DNA from 2 places in the Arthrobacter sp. CAN_A6 genome. Region 1 is predicted to be linked to the other one. Evidence: riboswitches for the same ligand, from Rfam matches in the RefSeq annotation. Region 1 holds a riboswitch; the other holds the start of a gene.

What was found. Region 1 has a riboswitch for cyclic di-AMP ahead of IWX75_RS00220 (LysM peptidoglycan-binding domain-containing protein). Riboswitches for the same ligand answer to the same signal wherever they lie in the genome.
Region 2: it holds a riboswitch for cyclic di-AMP, as region 1 does, so the genes downstream of both, IWX75_RS17305 (LysM peptidoglycan-binding domain-containing protein) here and IWX75_RS00220 (LysM peptidoglycan-binding domain-containing protein) in region 1, are expected to answer to the same signal.

What each region holds. Positions count from the first base shown of each region.
Region 1 is NZ_JADOUV010000001.1:40,711-53,963, forward strand. It holds gene IWX75_RS00210 (MarR family winged helix-turn-helix transcriptional regulator) at 1-29, opposite strand, end outside; gene IWX75_RS00215 (hypothetical protein) at 57-329, shown strand; gene IWX75_RS00220 (LysM peptidoglycan-binding domain-containing protein) at 657-1,532, opposite strand; cyclic di-AMP (ydaO/yuaA leader) riboswitch at 1,539-1,717, opposite strand; gene IWX75_RS00225 (globin domain-containing protein) at 2,050-3,258, opposite strand; partial or broken gene IWX75_RS00230 (diguanylate cyclase domain-containing protein) at 3,673-4,971, shown strand; gene IWX75_RS17525 (putative bifunctional diguanylate cyclase/phosphodiesterase) at 4,949-5,779, shown strand; gene IWX75_RS00240 (hypothetical protein) at 6,120-6,389, shown strand; gene IWX75_RS00245 (hypothetical protein) at 6,494-6,871, opposite strand; gene IWX75_RS00250 (hypothetical protein) at 7,480-7,902, shown strand; gene IWX75_RS00255 (NAD-dependent epimerase/dehydratase family protein) at 8,062-9,066, shown strand; gene IWX75_RS00260 (hypothetical protein) at 9,342-9,926, shown strand; gene IWX75_RS00265 (EAL domain-containing protein) at 10,157-10,927, shown strand; gene IWX75_RS00270 (CsbD family protein) at 11,058-11,234, shown strand; gene IWX75_RS00275 (DUF2382 domain-containing protein) at 11,354-12,208, opposite strand; gene IWX75_RS00280 (hypothetical protein) at 12,294-12,914, opposite strand.
Region 2 is NZ_JADOUV010000032.1:232-6,210, forward strand. It holds gene IWX75_RS17275 (hypothetical protein) at 159-311, opposite strand; gene IWX75_RS17280 (hypothetical protein) at 360-929, opposite strand; partial or broken gene IWX75_RS17285 (cation transporter) at 1,757-2,407, opposite strand; gene IWX75_RS17295 (heavy-metal-associated domain-containing protein) at 2,482-2,697, opposite strand; gene IWX75_RS17300 (metal-sensitive transcriptional regulator) at 2,762-3,082, opposite strand; cyclic di-AMP (ydaO/yuaA leader) riboswitch at 3,351-3,550, shown strand; gene IWX75_RS17305 (LysM peptidoglycan-binding domain-containing protein) at 3,555-4,442, shown strand; gene IWX75_RS17825 (hypothetical protein) at 4,566-4,688, opposite strand; gene IWX75_RS17310 (class F sortase) at 4,929-5,612, opposite strand; gene IWX75_RS17315 (hypothetical protein) at 5,871-5,979, shown strand, end outside.

The sequences.
Region 1 (13,253 bases):
TGGTTCCCGAAAGAGCCCGGCTCCACCATGTTCTCTTCCCGTCGATAGGCGTCCCCATGATCACCAGACTCACACCGTCGGAATCGTTTCCCGAGGATCTCACGTCGCTCGACCTTCCCGAGGTGGAGGTCCTCAACAGCAAGATTCAGCGCGAGTTATCTCATGAGTACGGGCACGATGGTCAGGCTAATCCGGAAACGGAATTCCGCGACGAGGAAGTGACCGAGGAACTTGATCACCGCGACGCCGCGGAGACCGCTGAGACCGCGGAATCAGCAGAGGGCACATCACCCTTGAGTGCTGCTCTCCGGCTCGCTCGCCCCCAGTAAGGTCTTCGTGGGGCTCGCCTTCTGGCTGTCACTGACAAGGTCAACGCCCCGGCCCTCGGAGACTACCCCTACTGACCGTTCGATATTCCGCAGCGCGGTGCATGTGCAGAGTCATTTGCGGTGGCATAAACAAAGCCCGCAGAGCTACCATTCGCGATGGTTCATCCACCTGTGGACGGGCGGAGTCCCTAGAATACAGCTCAAGCCGTCCACGTAGGGGTGAAGCATTTTATCGGTCTTCCCAACCAATTCCACGAAAAAGTGCCCGGCCGAGGTTATCCGGCCGGACACTTTTGGGATCGTGCTTTTCAGTTGTGGAGTCGGGCTTTAGGCATTGACACGGTAGTAGGAAGGCCCTGAACCGATGTCGGCGCTGTTCACGACGGTCTGACCGCCATTGAATCCGCTGTGGATCGCCTTGCCGTCTCCGATGTAGACGGCGTTGTGAGGAACACCGGCGCCTCCGTCCTGGTAGTAGATGAAGTCACCCGGCTGAGGATTCGAGACCGGGGTCGCAAATTCCATCAACCCGGCCGGGGACTCATCCCCGACTCCGCCGATACCGGCGGCCTTCAGTGCCTGCTCACCCAGAATGGTGCAGTCCTGGCCTGCTCCCAACTGGGATTGCGCGGAGGCCAGGATGGCTGAGTTGGTGGACGTCGCCGGGATCTCGGTCACTCCCGAGCTGGCCAGCGTCATGGTGGACGCGGCAGCAGTCGGCGCGGCCGGGGCCGTCAACGCCGCCGGGGCTACAGGAGCGGGGGCCGTCAACGCCGCCGGGGCTAGAGCATTGCCGGACCCCGCGACGATGATGCTGTCTCCCGGGTAGATGATCGAGCCGGCGCCCAGTCCGTTTTGCGAGAACACGGTCTGCAGGCCCACTCCATACTGGTTGGCGATCGCATTGAGCGTGTCACCGGGCTGGACCGTGTGGTTCGTGGCGCCGGCAACCGCTTCGGGTGCCGCGCTGGCCGCAGGGGTCGGCACGGGAGTGCTGGCAGCCGCAGCCGCGGCTGGTTCGGCAATGGCAGATGCTTGGGCGGAAGCGCCGACCCCGAGCATCAGCGCAGAGGCTGCCGCGAGGGCAGCAGCGGGACGGCCCACTGCCCCGGCGTGGGAAGTAACGGCTTTCGATACGGATTTCAGCCTGGTGGCGAAAGCTGGGGTGGTGCGGTGGCGCGCTGCATGGAAAATTTCGGACATGTGTTGCTTACCTCTCCCAATGCCTGCGGGGTGAGCTGTCGGATGCGGATGGGAGTCACCCGGCCGGAAGTCATCCAAATAATCTTTTTGATCTGAATGACGTGCGGCTTAACCCCTAGGGCCCTGTGAGGGGACCCGATGATGGTTCCCCCGCCCCTGCCAGATGTACGTTGCAAACGGACCTTGCGATAGTGGCAGAGCTAGGCAATCCATCCAAGGATGCCGCCCCTGATCTCGGGCTGCGGCACAACTTCAACGCTAACCCGCGCTAACTCCGATTGTCACATTATGGTCACGGAAGCATCAGCCGGCTACAGGGGTTGGCGTGGTGTCCCCCGCACGCGCGAGGTGGGTTAAGGTTGCCGCAGGCCCTGCATAAACCGGTGAACCTGATCAACTGGTGAAGTTGCCCTCATCCAGGCGCAACCGAACTCCGACCCTTCAGGTGCCGCCACGTCGACCGGTGTTCCTTCGGCGTGCTGGGTTGGTCACGGATTTTTTGGTTGCGTTGGTCCAGCTATTGGAAGTCGGCGAGCCATAGGTCGGGGCCGAACACTTCATACTGGATGTCTTTGGCTGGTATGCCGCGGGCGATGAGGGCGCTGCGGACGGCCTGCATGAAGACCAGGGGGCCGCACAGGTAGTATTCCGCGCCGGCCGGAAGATCAACGGTACTGACGTCCATGAAGCCCACCAACTCATCCTCTGCTACCAGAGTCGGCTTCGAGGGTTCCACGAACCAGGTGATCATGGACGCATCGGGGAGCTTCGCCAGGTCGGATTGGACCTGCCCGCGCAGTGCGAAGGTGTCGGCAGAGTTATCGGCATGAAGCAGCATCACCTTGCGCTGCGAGCCGGACTGCACGAGGTGGGAAAGCATGCCGGCCATGGGAGTGATGCCGATACCAGCACTGGCGAAGACCATCGGCCGGTCTGTGTACGCCACGACGACGTCACCGGAGGGCACGGAGAGGACTACCTCGTCGCCGACGTTCACGCTCGAGTGAAGCAGATTGGACACCTCCCCATCGGGGGTGGGCAGGCCATGGACGCGTTTGACCGAGAACTGGCGGTGGTGACCGTCGTCGGCGCGGGTCAGGCTGTACTGGCGCGGCTGGTGCACACCGTCGGGCATGAGCACCTTCAGGGTGACGTACTGCCCGGGTAGGGATGGTTTGACGTCGCGTTCATCGGTGCGTTCAACCACGAACGTGACGACGTCGTCGGTTTCCTGGATTTTCTCGACGACGCGCCAGGTCCGCCAGATGGTGTCAGGGGAAAGGTTGAGCGCTCCGTACATTGCTCGTTCCTGGTTGATCAGGACGTTGGCCATCAGCCAGTAGACCTCATCCCAGGCCACAGCGACGTCTTCCGTGACGGCATCTCCGAGGACGTCGACGATCGCCCACATCAGGTGGTCATGGACGATCTGGTATTGGTCCGGGCGTAATCCCAGCGACACGTGTTTGTGGGAGATGCGGGCCAGTAGGTGATCAGGCATCTCGTCGGGTTTGTTGATCAGGTATCCGGCGAAGGCCGCCACGGAACCGGCCAGGGCCTGCTGCTGACGCCCATCGGCCTGGTTCCCCCGGTTGAAGAGGCCGTCCATCAGTTCGGGTCGTTCAGCGAACATGTGGGCGTAGAAGCGCTGGGCGATTTCCTTGATGTTCTCACCCACGACGGGCAGCGTGGCCTGGATGACTGGGCGGGATGTATCAGAGAGCAAGATCGGGCTCCTTCATAGGTGGCGTTCCGGCCAGTAGCGCCCAACAAGGGTGAACGCAGGCAACCTCCCGTTCGGGAAGAAGAGAACCGCTGGAGCCGGAACCGCACAGGCCCCATCGTAGACCTCCATCTACAGCCCGTAGAAAAAGCTCAGAGCCCAGGAACCGGATATCACCTGCGGAGAAGCGGTGAAGGCCTATCGAGTCCAGGCAACGTGATCATCGTCTGGCGCATGACCTGCTCGACACCAGCTTTATCAGGAGCTGCCTGCTACTGCTGGGGCGTACATGGAAGATGAAAGTTCAGCGACCGATAGACTCCTGCGTGGCTGGTGCCTAGATCCGGCTCGATACGGCGGCTGTCGAGGCGCCTAGTCACTGGGGGGCCAGCGTAGTCCGAGTCGAGAGAATCAGAGATGTCCGAAGGTCCGGAAGTGAAGTTGCTGGAGGCTGACCGCCGCGCGCAGCGGTTGATCGATACGGCCGCTGACGGTTTCGTGGGCATGGATGCTTTCGGGGTGGTGACCGATTGGAATCGTGCGGCGGAGGAACTGTTCGGCTACACCAAGGACGAGGCCATCGGCCGCACGGTCAGCGAGCTGATCATGCGTGAACAGGACCGTGCAGCACATGAGGTGGGGCTGCGCCGGTTCGTGGCCACGGGTCAGGCCCGGCTGGTCGGCCGGCCGGTACAGGTCACTGCGCGGCACCGACTGGGCCGCGAATTCCCCATCGACCTGACCATCTGGGCACAGGACGATCCCGACGGCGTGTCGTTGTACGCGTTCTTGCGCGATGTCAGTGAACGAGCCGCCGCAGCCGAGTTATCTGCGCAGCTCGCGGCCATCGTTACGGCTTCATCCGACGCAATTTTCAGCACCGAACTCGATGGTACGGTGCGGACGTGGAATCCCGGCGCGGAGCGGATTTATGGTTACGCGGCGGGTGACATGATCGGTCGGTCTTTCGTCCGGTTGGTGCCGACAGACCTATCGGCCGAATTCGAGTACATCCTGGCCGAGGTATCCGCAGGGCGGCAGATCGAACAGCTGGAGACCGTCCGGCTCCGGGCCGATGGGGTGACGGTGGAGATGTCGTTGACAGTTTCGCCGGTGCGGGATGAGGCCGGGACGGTGCTGCGGCTGGCGTACGTTGGACGCGACATCACCGCTGCCAAGACCGCCGATCGGCGGTTGCGCGAAACCAAGGATGCCCTGGCCCGGCAGGCATCGGAGATGGAGCACCGGGCCTTTCACGACCCGCTGACCGGAATCGCGAACCGCGCGTTGCTGATGGACCGGCTCGGGCTCGCACTCACCAAAGCCGAGCGGACCGGCACCACCATCATCCTGTTGATGATCGATATTGATGACTTCAAATATGTCAACGACACCCTCGGTCACAGCGCCGGAGACCAGTTACTCTGCGAGATCGCTGCGCGGCTCAAGGGCATTGTTCGAGCAGGTGACACCGTGGCCCGGCTCGGCGGGGACGAGTTCGCGGTCCTCGCAGAACAGGTCTCGCCCGATCACGGTGAAGGGCTGGCTCAGCGGATTATCGGCACCCTGGCAGACCCGATAGATATCGGCGGGCAGCGCATCATTCCTCGCGCGAGCATCGGGCTTGCCGAAACCGGCAGGTTCCCGCTCGGCGAGGCCGAGGATTTGCTCCGCAACGCCGACCTGGCCATGTATGCGGCCAAAACAGCCGGCAAAGCTCAATGGCGGGCATTTCAACCCGAAATGCACCACAACGCTCACAGCTCGGGTGCAACTGGAGGCGGACCTGCATGCCGCACTGGAAACCGACCAGTTCACTCTGGAGTACCAGCCCATCTGCGACCTGGCTACCGGCCGGACTCTTGCGGTCGAGGCACTCCTGCGCTGGCAACACCCTACCCTCGGCACTCTTTCTCCAACCGAATTCATCCCTATTGCCGAACAGACTGGGCTGATCGTTCCCATCGGTGCCTGGGTACTCACCCAGGCATGCCGCCAGATCGCCCACATGCCCACCCCATCGGGCGTTCTCGCCGTCACCGTCAACGTGTCCATCCGACAACTCGCCGCACCCGGATTCATCGACATCGTCAGGCACGCCCTTGACCAAGCAGGACTGCCCGCCAACCGCCTGACCCTGGAAGTCACCGAGGGCATACTCGCTGCCCCCGACGCCGCCATCGCGATCCAACTGCGGGAACTGCGCGCCCTGGGGGTAGAACTGGCGGTCGATGACTTCGGCACTGGACACTCTTCCCTTGGTCGGTTGCGCGACCTGCCCTTCACCACGCTGAAGATCGACAAATCCTTCATCGACGAACTCACCGACGCCGGGCCGAAAGACATCATCATCAAAGCCATTGTGGCCATGGCCCACGGAATGGGACTCCACGTCATCGCGGAAGGAGTCGAAACCCCCGCTCAACTCGCCCAACTGCGCGAACTCGGCTGCGATGCCGTTCAGGGCTTCCTCCTCAACAGGCCGATGCCCGCGTCCGACCTGCAAAGCCACCTCGCTGAATAAAAAATAACCGCGGGCAAGAGGCGGATCTACTACTGAAGAGCCACACGAAGGAGAATCTTCGTCGGGCGTGCAGGTAGGAGGCCCCAACGAGACGAAGGTGTCTTCACAAGATCGCCTCAAGGGATACGCACATGTCACGTGCCATTGACCTCGCTTGACCGTCAGTGGCTTCAGGTCCTGGGTCACTGTGGGGGCTAGGATGTGTGCATGGCGCAGGAGCCGTCATTCGGAAAGCTGGGTAGTCCTGGATTTTCTATCGCAGACCTTTGCGGGGCCTTGGCTCCTGACCGGGATCTCCCTGACCTTCGCCGGGCTGGCAGTCTGCTGTCTGGTTACTTTCGTGCTGAACAAGAGATTCCCGTACGACGATGAACTCGCCCGGCTCGAAGCGGTCGGATCGAGTAGTTCTCCTGGGTCGCGGTGGCGGGCGTGGGGATCAATGAGCGTCGCCGCTTTTTCATTGCTCCTCGTTCTTCGCTTGACGTTGTTCGCCGGTCCGCCCGGTGGCCTTGAGTGGCTTCAGGCAACAGGGCTGGCTGTGGTTGCCACGATGTGCATCGCCCAGGGAACATACCTGCTGGGTGTCCTGGCCGATCCGGACAAGAAGTAGGACCGTCTTCGAACGGTCCCAGTTGCGCTCCTGGCCGTCATCGGGCGGGTCTTGGCTGACGCTTTTCGAGGCGGTCGGCGCATCGGCCGTGGCAGTGGTCGTAGTCAGCTGGTTGCTAGTCGGGCGAGGTTGAAGACGGCGTCGGTCATTGCCTGGTCTGCTAGATCGGTAGTGGAGAGCGTGACCCTGGCCGCGACGGTGCCGTTGACTGCGGTCACAGCCACATGATGAGTAGTGGAATCATCCTGGGTCACGCTGTACTGGATGCTCCGGGAGTGGAGTGCGACAGGCGGTGTATCGATACGGGTGTAGGAAAAAGCCTGAGTGACCCCATTGGTCATAATGCGGACGTCCGTGCACTGTACGGGCGCGCCGGGGTCCGAACCAACGAAGTACTCGACGAGTTCTGCCTCATTCGGTGCCGAGTAGATCCACACCCTCAGCCCGGACTGGTCGTCGCTGATGTGGCTTCGTCCAAACACTCCCTCAAGTCCTGCTGGCGGGGGACTGAAAGCAGTATCGGGGGCACACTCTTCGGGCGTGTACGTTCGTTCGAACAACGGTGGCCTCCCTAAAGCGTCCAGGTAGTTTTGGGTTTCGCCTCCCGGCACAACATACAGAGGCCTTCCCTGGAGGTCAGTCAAAGACACCAATCGGTTACCCAAACGCTCGCCGATCTCAGCGGCTGCGCTCGTCGGCCCGCTCACCACCGGCGAGGGCTCTTCCCGCTCCATCTCTCCGCCAGTACACGATGTCAAGGCCAGTACTGCGGACACCACGACGACGGCCCCCACTGTCATCCTCCTCACGTTCCCCATATTCCATCCAACCACGACCCCGAAAGCGATGAGCGACCTGGGTCACACCAGCACACGAAGGAACAGCACACGCAGCCCCAGCACCCCCGGCGCATGGACGTCGGCAGCCCACAGCGTTACGACCCCATATCGCCGCTGCATCCAAATCTCCGGACACTGGATCAAGCCCAAGGGCGCCCATTCCGGGACCATCACGGGTGCGCTGTCCTGTCCCGACCACGGATGACTTGTGTGGGCCCTAACGAGCGCGCCGCTTGGTCCTACAGTGAGGCATGCACCTGACTCGGACCCGCCATCGATCGCCCGCACAGCAATGGGCAGCCGTCATCGTGATCGCACTCCTGTCCGCGGGGCTCTGGTTCGGCTGGTTCGCGTGGGATACCGAGTACCAGTACGACGCAGCCGCTGGCAGAATGGCTGGCCCGTACGCAACATGGCAGGGAGTTGGAGCGTTTTTGTGTGGCATCGTGGTGGTAGGGCTTGCCTACCGCCTCCTGCGTTTCGTCGTCGCCCTACTGGTACTTCCGGCTTCCTTCACCCTCGCGTGGATCAGCACGGCCGCTGCCACGGATGTAACTGGCCTGTGGGTGGTGGGAGCCGTGCTGGTCGCTTTCGGCACCACCCTGGGCTCGGCTGTGCTGCTCGGCATCGCTGCCGCGGTCGAATCCACGGGTAAAAATCCAGTAAAGACCTAGGAACTATTCTCGTTCTGCTGCTGGGCGGGGGTTTAGTGGCGGTTCAACCCGGAAGTAGTGAAATGGTGGAGCATCGGCTTATCGGACTCCGAGCTGAGTGGTTCTACGCTCGGGGGCGAATTGATTGACTGCGACAAAGGGCGCGGATTGACTGGCGACATGCGAAAAGTTCTAGTTCTTGGGGGTACGGCCTGGCTAGGACATGAGCTAGCCGAACAGTTGATGGCAAACGGTGATGACGTCACGTGCCTGGCGCGAGGTGAGTCCGGGCAGCCGCCCACCGGAATCCGCTTCGTCCATAGTGATCGGACATCAGCAGAGCCCTATACTGCGGTGGCGGGTCAGCAATGGGCTGAAATCATCGAGCTCGCTTACGAACCGGCCCTTGTAGTGGGAGCCCTTCGAGCATTGGCAGCGACTGCCGAACATTGGACGCTGATCTCGTCGGTGTCTGTATATGCGAGCAACACCGATCCTGGAGCCGACGAGTCCGCCGCTGTGCTCCAGCCGCTCGATCTGAAGGACTATGGGCAGGCGAAAGCCGCGGCAGAGATAGCGACACAGCAGGCCGTCGGTGACCGCCTACTCATTGTCAGGCCGGGGCTGATCGCCGGACCCGGCGATGGAAGTGACCGGTTCAGCTACTGGGTCAGTCGCTTTGCCCTTGCGAAGAACGAACCGGTCCTGACGCCTGTGACGGAAGGCCGAGCTGTACAGGTGATTGACGTGCAGGACCTGGCAACCTGGATTGTGAGCGCCGGCCGGGAAGGCCTGACAGGCGTCTACAACGCCACAGGGGATCAGCATTCCCTTACGGAGGTACTCGATCTTGCTGCCGACGTCGCCGGCTTCGCCGGATCCATGATCAGTGCGCCCGATGACTGGCTCCTTAGGAACGACGTCCACTATTGGGCCGGCCCACGATCGCTGCCGCTATGGCTACCCGAACCGGATGTGCCATTGGCTCAAAGGGACAACGCAGCATTCCATGCTGCGGGAGGCCTCCTCAGCGATCTTCGGCAGACGCTGCTGCGAACTCTCCAGGACGAGCAACAACGGGGCCTCACTCGGGAACGTAGGTCCGGGCTGACCAGGGACGAAGAGCTGAAATTGCTCGACCAATTTGCAACGGACACCACCTCAGCTACAACGCCAGTGGATTGACCGGTCACGAATCAGCGGCCGGTCTCCTTCGCCCTGTTACTCCTCACCTCAGGTGCATTGGCACCATTGCGATTCCCAGCTGCATAAACTTATGCATTCGCCTCGAGCCTTGACAAGCGAAAGTACTGTGATCTGGTTGACTGAGGTAATTGCCGTCCACCGGGGATTGCATGGAGGGGGAAATGATTGTAAATATAAGGTCTGCTCTGACCGGGTGTGCTCTGGCAGCAGCCGTACTCGTGAGCGCATCAACGACTGCTATAGCTGCGCCAGTTGTGCCGAATCCAGATTTTGTTCCTTTTGATCAAGCAACGATCGTTGATCCCGATAGCGTTACTCCGGCCATTGGTGGGCTACTCACAGCGGACGGCACGAACCTTTGCGCCATCAACCCCTATGGCATCGCCTTTCCCAGCGGCACGTATCCCTGCTTCTCAGATTACGGTCTTGGCGCCGCGATACCCGGCGGCCAGTACCCGATCAACCCACCTGACCTGGTGCCCTTCGACGAAGCCACGGTCATCGACCCCAACACCGTGACCATCGTCCAGGGCGGCGTGATTGCCGCCGACGGGTCGGACCTATGCGCCGTGAACCCGGGCAGCATCGTGTTCCCCGATGGCCGTTACCCCTGCTACATCAACTTCGTCCAGACCTATGGTGTTCACCCGACACCGGAGGAGGGTCTCTATGGGCCACCTCAGGTAGCGCAGCTACCAGTAGGAGGCGCCGATACCGGTGTTCCAGGTGTCGGCCGCGGTGACACGAACACCGGAATCATTCTTGGTACAGGTCTGCTCGGCATCGGAGTGCTCGCTGCCGGCGGTGTGCTCGGACTGCAGACACGACGTCGCCGCTAGACCCGCATCGATCCAGGGCTTGGGCCCCGGTTCGGATTGGGGGCCCTCACCATAATGACCGCCAGTGGATCCGCGCTGTGCGTTCGCACCAAGCTAAGCTCCGGGCAATGGAAACGGTGTCCACGCAGTCCTACCGTGCGGCAGGGTCTCCTTTTGGTTGCCGTGGCAGTTGGGGCCATCGTGTCTCCTGTGTCCTAAGGTGGACGAAAACAAGTGAGGGGCACTTCCGCATGGCATGCAATGGCTGCGCGACATCTTCGAAGCTCGACTTCGATTTCAGCATGGCCTTCCAGCCCATCTACGACGCGGTTGATGATCGCATATGGGGTTATGAGGCGTTGGTCCGAGGCTTGTCGGGGGAGGGGGCATTGAACGTCCTGTCACGAATCTCGCCGGAGCAGAAGTACCGCTTCGATCAGGACTGTCGCGTCAAGGCAATCGAGCTGGCATCACGCCTGTTCCCCGCGGGCGAAGAGTTGAAGCTCTCGATCAACTTCATGCCGAATGCAGTTTATGAACCGGCTGCTTGCCTCCGAGCCACCCTGCATGCAGCAGCACGGTGCAGCTTTCCGACGTCGTCGATCATGTTCGAGTTCACGGAAAATGAGGAGGTTGCGGACACCGCCCACCTCACGAACATCATCACTGAATATCGCAAGCACGGTTTCACCACCGCCATCGATGACTTCGGTGCGGGTCATGCGGGATTGGGACTCCTGGTCGAGTTCCAGCCGGATCTGATCAAGATCGATATGAAGCTCATCCGAGGAGTTGATGACAGCCCGGCTCGCCGGGCCGTCGTCGCCGGCATCGTGGGCATCACCAGGGAACTCGGCATCATGGTGCTTGCAGAAGGCATCGAGACCGAGGCGGAGTTCCTGTTCCTGAAAGCAGGTGGCATCCGCCTGTTCCAGGGATATTGGTTCGCGAAGCCAGCATTCGAGGAGCTTCCGCACCTACGTTCCGGATCTGTCCCTGACACCAGCAACGCTGCTGTTTGAGGCGCGCCGAACCGGACACTCGGGCTGGTCGACCTCCCGAGTGCCAGGACTCCGGTGGTCGTGCTTAGAGTGGCAGTGTCGGTCGGATACCGATTGCGTGATCACCGAGGTTAACCATTGGGAGAGCATCATGGGACTGGACGATAAAATTGCGAACGCCGCACAGAAGCTTGGCGGCCAGGGCAAGGAAGCCGCCGGCGACGCGACCGGGGATGAGAATCTCAAGGCCGAAGGTCAGGGCGATCAGGCCAAGGGCGATCTGAAACAGGCCGGCGAAAAGCTCAAGGACGCCTTCAAGAAAAACTGATCGAACACGCCAGCTCCAGTGGCACATGAAGAGAGGTAGTGCACCCGGTAGGGTGCACTACCTCTCTTGGTGTCACAAGTTCAGAAGAACCGGCGTGGCTCCCTGGGCGTTACGCCGAGTTAGCGGCGGTCGGCATTGCCAGGTGTGTCCGCGTCCAGCATTTCAATCTTTTCCTTGCGGACCTCACCGGAGACGGTTTCCTGTGATTGGACTGTTTCCTTGTCCAGGCGTACGCGCTCCACGGGAACGGCTTCCTTGTCCACCACGACCTGCTCCTCGTGGAGGACGACTTCGTGCTCTTCTTCGCTGATCGCCGGTCCATCCAGGGCATCACCCCGGTTGGCGTCAGTAATGGGTTCACGCTCGATACGGACCTCTTCACGCCGGACCGGGACGGTCGTGGTGACGTTCTCGGTCACCACGTACTTGCGCAGCCGTGCCCGGCCTGCTTCGCGGCGTTCGGTGCCCACCCGGAGCTGTTCCTCGGATCGTGTCATCGCATCATCAGTGGTCGGACCCGAGGTGTCATGCCCCACGGTCCCGCCCTGCCGTGAGCGATCGAGCCGCTCATCACCGGGCTGAAAACCCGGCTCGAAACCGGTCGTGTCCGTGCCGGTCGTGTCCGTGCCGGTCGTGTTCGTGCCGGTCGTGTCTCGGGATCCGCTACCCAGACCGTAGTGCCGGTACAGGCGTTCCTCTTCCTCGGGGCTGAGGGAACCGTCGGCTTCGACGCGGGGCGCGTCCTTGACCTGGTCCTTGGTATAACGGACCGCGACGTCGGTGGCGCTCGCGCCCTCCAACGGGACGAAGGACTCGGAGGTGCCGAAGAGCCCGGTCTTGGCGGTGACCCAGTTCGGCTCCCCGGTCTGGTCATCCAGGTAGACCTGGCCGACGGCCCCGATCTTGGTTCCCTGGGCGTCGACGACGTTGCCGCCGCTGGAGAGGATGGTGTCGATGTTTTCCTGCGTAATCATGAACTTCTCCTTGCAGAATAGGTGGTGATAAAAGCTCCTCGCGGAATCCACGGTGGTCTGTGCCCCGTGGCGAGACGCTTGGGAGTTAGTGGAGGCCGGCCTGGTGGTCGATGCCGGCCTGGTCGACTTTGCGGTGGAAGTGCATGCCCGCTTTTCCGCCGAGGATCGCTCCAACAAGGGGAACCAGAACGGCGACGGCCAGGGCGATCAGGCCGCTGGTCGTGAGCAGACTGCCGTCGACGGGGATGCTGGGTGCACCGCCGATGCGGGAGAGAACATTGAACTGATCCCCTGCGACTGCGGCGAGGATAGCGATGACGATGGCGACGATGATGCCCCACAGCCATACGGCGAGGCCCTGCTTGGCTCCGTCGAAGCGGGCCATGCGGCCGGCGACGTAGCCTCCACAGTAGTAGGCCAAAAACAGGATGACAGCCAGCACGATGCCGCTGACAATGCCGACGGTCTGGGCGTTCTCGGTGGCCTGATTGGCCGCTTCTCCCGCATCGGTGTTGTTGGCGGCTCCGACGCCCACTCCGATCGCGGTAGCCAGGGCGCTCAGGAGGACCGTCATGCCGATTGCGGTCAGCCAGCCGAAGAACGCGGACCCGAACTTGATACCGCCGAAGCGCTCCTTTTGGGCCGCTACTACATCATTCCGACGGCCCTTCGGGGTGCTTGCCCCCGAAGTGGAATCCGATGTCATATTCAATCTCCTTATGGTGGTGGCCCGGTGGGGGCCGTTACTGGTCGGTAGATGACCCGGGAGCCGGCCGAGTGCACTGAATGCGGCACGGCCCGCAAGCCGAAATAGTCAGCTTACTTACTATCCTGACGGGAGGAGGAGTCGGCCGCAACAACTTTCCTGCAGGCGGCACGCGCAGGGTGCATCCGAGGCCCCCCATGCTCAGCCAGGGTCGGTAGTGTGTTGGAGCTCGTAGTGAACCTGGGGCCAGGAATAGGGCGAACCGCCCCAAAGCCCTGATACGGGAAACGACAATCAAGCCAGGCGTTTTCATTGACCGGATCATCCGTCAAGTTTTTC
Region 2 (5,979 bases), on a different contig from region 1:
ACGGTGTAAGTTGGCCCCCCCTGCACCGTTGGAATCGTCAATTCAACGGTGGAGGGTGAGAATGGGGGCACGCATGGCGGTAGCGTGAGCGTTGTCACCGCGGGTGTAGTGGTAATCGGTGCCGTCGTTCTTTGGCTCTTGGCCGGAGCGTTCATTTCCTAGCCGATGAGCATCAGAAGAACGACCGCGACATAGACCAAATGATTTTCGTGGCGAACCATAAGGGTTCTGTCGGCTGCTGTTGCCGTGACGATGCCACCACCGAGGGCGATGATGTCAGTGTTGCTACCTTGACCGACATACTCAGACATGACGGCGTTTTGGGTTTTCCTCACAATTACCAGGTGAGTTGAGTGGAATTAGTGGTGCGCGCGGTATGGGCGGGCAACGACACCGATGGCGCCGGCAAGCATGAGCGCCACGATGCTCAATACGCCGATGACGACATGACGTAAGGAAAGGGCACTGTCTGCCGGTTGTGTTGCGGCGTAAATTGGTGGCGGTGTTTCGGTTCCCTCTGCAAATGGCTGCGGCGTGATGGCGGACGAGGTTTTACCGGCAGAGCCCAGTTCACGTATCTGGCTTATGTTTGGCGTACCGAGTTTCGGGGTGAGGGTGCCACGTGGTGCAAGGGGAGGCGTCATTCCGTTTGCGGGAGCCGGTGGTGGAGATGAGCGCTTGGGGTTCACGATGGGCGCTGGGGCGGCTTCAACAGGAGCAAACCTGTTGGTGGCGTTGGGGTCGGCGTTGCCGGTGTTTTGAGCATCTGGTGTCGGTTTCGCAGCCACTTCAGTGTCGGGCGGTGCCAGTTCCGCAGATTCATTAGATTCAGCATCGGTTTCGGTCGGGAGTGCAGAGGGTGTTGGTTCGGTAAGCGGCGCGGTGGGGGGTGCAAGGGGTACCGGTTCGTTGGGCGGTACCGGAAGCACGGGGATCAGCTCCTCGCCCGGCGGTAGGACAGGTGGAGTAAAGGGCTCCAATGTTGCCGGTGTTGAAGGATCGGTGTTCTCAGTGGGGGAGGGCCCTGGTCCGGGAATGATTGACTCTTCCGTTGGCATCATCGTCTGCGCCGCACTGCCACTGCTGGGGGCAGTGTCCACAGCGAAAGCCGGGGCCGGACCGGCGAGGATCAGCCCGGCCGTGGATAGCAGGACAGTTAGCGTTATTGAATGTGCTGCGTAAAGGCGCATTGCAGGTCTCTTTGATGTGGGAAAGTTCGGTGATAACGATCGCTAGGTGCTCAGGGTCACGGATCCGGTGTAAACGAGGTAGCCGGCTCATCGGCACACCGTGCCGGCGTATCCGGATTGCCTCAGCTTTTATTCGTCATCAGCCATGCCATAGCTTGGTCCGACAGCTAGAGATTTTTTAGCTTATCCTTGCAGCGGCCGGTGATATCGGTGGAAGCCCGATCACAGGTGAGCTGAAGCAGGCTTCTACCCTGCTCGGTTCAACCGAGGTCCGGCTAATGGGCTGGAAATCCTGCGTAAGGAGGATCCCAATGCCGTGGCGGTCGTGCGGCTCGACCTGCAGGAAGACCTCGTGGACTGCGGCATCGGCTGTCCCGGCGAGGTCAGGCAATGTTGCCACCCTGTTCAAGTCATGCCTGCGCCCCGTCATGAGCTGGTTCAGGCCGAGCACCTGGCGCGCGACCGAACCACCGTGAAGCTTCGCTAGTAGCGGCCCAGCTCATCAGCGCCCGTGTTCTGAACGATCAGCGGCAAGTCCGGTGAACGTGCAAACGGCAAACATCACGCGCTGCCGCGACGCCGATCGAGATCAGGGTATCCATGGTGAAGGATAGGTGGCGGGCGTTGATCGCCGCGACCCGGTGGGACGGCCACGCAGCCCAGGTCACCACAAGCAGGGACAAGGCCAAGACAACCCATCCCCAGTGCGGGAACTGTGCTGCCGGCAGCATCGAAATGATCGTGACCGGGAGCGTGAACCCGGCCGCGATGATCAGGCGGCGTTTGAGGCCCGCAATTTTCCTTGCCGCAGCGGAGGTTTTTGCTGCATCCTCCTGCTCGGCGACAGTATCTGCCCCTAACGAAGCCGGCACGCCCGTCGACGGACTGCCGATGCCGGGCATGCCCAGCGCAGGATCCGGACCGGTGAGGTGTGAGGAACCCGTGGGGCTCCCCGGAGCGGAGCCTTGGTGTGCCGGGGTTTTCAGGGTTGTTTTGTAGCCGATGGCGTTCACCGTGTCAATGATCTGTGCGACGCTCACCCCGGCCGGGATCGTGACTTTCGCCGATTTCAGGGGCAGGTTCACCGCAGCCTAGACACCCTCGATTTTTCCGAGCTTCCGCTCGACCCGTCCCACACAGGACGCACAGGTCATGCCCTCGATGTCGAGATCAATGACCTGACCGGCGCTCTTGTCCAGGGTCGTGCCGGTGCTCATACGGAAAGCTCCTTAGCAAATATTGACCAGAAAATAGTCATCAGATTCTGGGCCGGGCACCGGCCATCCTGGGGCTAGGCGTCGACGACGGTGTACCCGGCGGTTTCGACCGCCTTGCGGAGCTCTGCCGGATCGGGTTCGGTTTCAGCGGTGACGTCGGCGGTGGATACCCCGCCGGCATTGAGCTGCACATCGACTTTCTCGACGCCGGGAACCTCCGAGAGTTCCTCCAGAACGGAGGAAACGCAGTGCCCACAGGTCATACCGGAGATTTTGATGGTGGTTTGCATGAGCAATTTCCTTCGACGTGATGTGGGTGGGAGGGAAGGGGTACCGGTGCCGGGCGGGTGGGCGTTAGCGCAGCAGGCGACTGATGGCGTCGGTTGCTTCCTTGACTTTTCCATCGACAGCCGTCGGATCACCGGTCGCTGTGGCTTCGTGCGCCGCGCCGACGACGCAGTGCTGAATGTGTTCCTGCAGCAGGCCGATACTCACCGCGTGCAAGGCCTTATTGATGGCGGCGACCTGGGTCAGGATGTCGATGCAGTACTGGTCCTCATCGACCATGCGGGCAATACCGCGCACCTGACCCTCGATGCGCTTGAGCCGACGCAGGTAGGCGTCCTTGTCGGCGGTATAGCCCCGCTCAACCGCGGCTTCTGTTTCGGTGGTCATGGTGGTCCCCTTTCAACAGAGTAAATATTTACCCCCCGGGGGTACGGATCGCAAGAGGTTTCCCCCACCTCTCCATCATCGTTCATTCCCACCTCCTGAGCATCACGCCGGGTACCAATGACTCTTCGGTCCCCGATTTAAGACGTTTTTACGAGCACCCTCAGTGGTGGTGCTGGTGCTGGTGTGAGTGCTGTTACTTGAACGTGACATTTTATACGGCGGAGGGGTATTCTCGTCGAATGTTCTCAGCACCAGCTGGAACACTCCCGGGCAGAATGCCGAGTCCTGCCACTGACCGGGGTCCGTCTGCATTCCAGGTGGCAGGAACGGGGGAACCACGTTTCCACCGGACCACTTAGTGGTCCTTGGGGTTAAGTCGTTTCGTTCTCACTCGTTGTGAGTGCGAACCGGCCGGGTGTCTCCCATCCGAATCCGACAGCTCACCCCGCAGGCATTGGGAGAGGCAAAAAACATGTTCCGTACGTCCATTTCCGCGCGCCACCGCGCCACCCCCATCCACTCCATCGTCCTCGCGGGACTGGCCTATACGGCCAAGACCAACGCGGTAAACGTCGGCAAGCCGGCCATGATCGTCGCGGCCACCGGCGGTCTCGTGCTCGCTTCAGGAGCAGCAGCCCAGGCCGGCACTTACATCGACACCACGGCCGCAGCCCCGGCGCCGGCCCCCGTCACCGCAGCTCCCGCTGCAGCAGCGGGCACCCACACCGTCGTCGCCGGCGACACCTTGGGTGCTATCTCTGCTCGTTATGGCGTGGCACTGAATACGGTCCTGGCGCAGAACAACCTGTCCTACGCATCCGTGATCTACCCGGGACAGCAAATCAAAGTCTCCGGTAGCGCCTTCGTCGCCGCCCCCGCAGCAGTGAGCCCCGCAGTGGTCCCTGCAGCAGCACCGGCAACCCAGGTGTCCTTCACCGTTCCCGCCCCGGCAGCTGCACCGGCACAGTCCGGGATTTCCTTCGCCTCCAGCACCATCACCCCCGTAGCCACCTCGGCCCCCGCTGCCAGCGGCGTCAATGCGGCAATCCTCGCCTCGGCTTACGCCCAGCTCGGTGCCATTCAGGACTGCACTGTTTTGGGTGAGCAGGCGCTGAAGGCCGCCGGTATCAGCGGAGTCGGGGATGAATCCCCGGCCGGTCTGATGGAATTCGCCACCCCGGTCTCGAACCCCCAGCCAGGCGACTTCATCTACTACGCCGACGGCGGCGCCGGTGTTCCGCACAACGCCATTTACATCGGAGACGGCAAGGCAATCCACAGCGGCTTCAACGGCAACCAGACTGTCATCAACAGCGCTGACATCGGATCAGGACCTTCCTACTACCGCGTCAACGGCTAACCCGCCGTAAGCTGTAAGCGGCAGGCGTCCTGAACGGTGGGCGCCTGCCGCTTTTTTCTGCCCAAAACCAGGAGAAAATCCCTGAACGCAGTATTTGTTAGTGCCAATCCGTGGACATCGATGTCAGGCAGTCCACAATGACGCCCACCAGGGACCGGGCAGCGCGGTCGAGGGCAGGGACGCCGTCGCTTTCACCGCGTGCAGGCAATGCAGTGCCAGCTCACGGACGGCCACATCAGACCGCATCGACTCCCCATGGGAGCCCGCCTGTCCTGTGACTTCCCGGATCACCTTCGCAGGAAAGTCCTGAAGGTGCTCCTGCGGAAGAATCGATGGCACCTACCCGACCCGGGGTGGGTGCCACACCCATATCCGGCGCCAACCACCACCAGTCAGCCACAGCCAGCCACTACCGCCACTACCGGTGCGCCTGGCCGTTCCACAAGGCAATCCCTGACCGCGGCAGCGTCTATTGGATTCGCAGTTTTAGGTGACTAGTTTTGCGTAGACGACGTAGTTGTCGTCGAATTCGCCGGTGTCGGGGTCGTAGCCGTCGCAGGTGATTAGGCGTAGTTCTGATCCTTCGGTGTTGCCGTAGACCGTTTGGGTTGGAAACTGGTCTTTGGGGTATTGCTCGCCGTGGTCGAAGATGAAGGTTGCTGTGGTGCCGTCTTTGCGGGTGACGTTGATAGTGTCGCCGGCTTTGAGGCTGCGCAGGTCCGCGAAAACCCCTGGGCCTGCGTCGGTGGCGTTGACGTGGCCGAGCAGGACAGCTGGTCCGCGTTCCCCGGGGGTGGGGGAGTCGTTGTACCAGCTCGCGGGTGCGCCGGGGCCGTCGGGGGGAACCTCGAGTGAGCCGTTGTCGCGCAGCCCGAGGCTGAGGAGTTCTGATCCGGCGCCGATGGAGGGGATGCTGAAGGAAACGGGGGCTGATTCGGGCAGGACGGGGGATTGGGTCGGGGTGGGGGCTGCGGCGACGGGAGTTTTCGGTGCGGGCGGCGCAGTTGTCTGCGTAGGGGCTGGGACCGCGGGCGTGGAGGAAACCGTCGGCGGTGACGCCGTTTCCTGGCTTTGGGGCGGGGCTTCTGTTGCGCAGCCTGTGAGGATGAGGGCGGCAACTGCTGCTGAGGCAAAGTACCCTCCGCGACGTCCGCTGGATGATCTAAGCATGGTGGGCTTGTCCAATCAGTTCGTGGGGCCTGGAGGATTGTTCCTTGGCGTTGCTGCTGCTGGCCCCAACCAACGTGCTTGATTATTCTTCGAAACAGCCGTCCTTCCGGATGGGTTCCTCGGGAACCGACGGGCCAGCAAGCCTGCTGGGCGGCATCATCGCCGCGACGCTGCGTAATGAACCAATCAGTGATGTTCGCACGCACCGTGGCTGGCGGTCAAAGCGATCCCTGAATCCTCCGACTACGAATGAAATGCATGAGCCTGATACGCGGTAGCGAGGCCAGTGGCGTCGACTCGGTGGCGATGGCTTTATCGCGTCGTCGTGCAGACCAGGCACTCTCCGAGCTTGAACGGTCGTGGATCA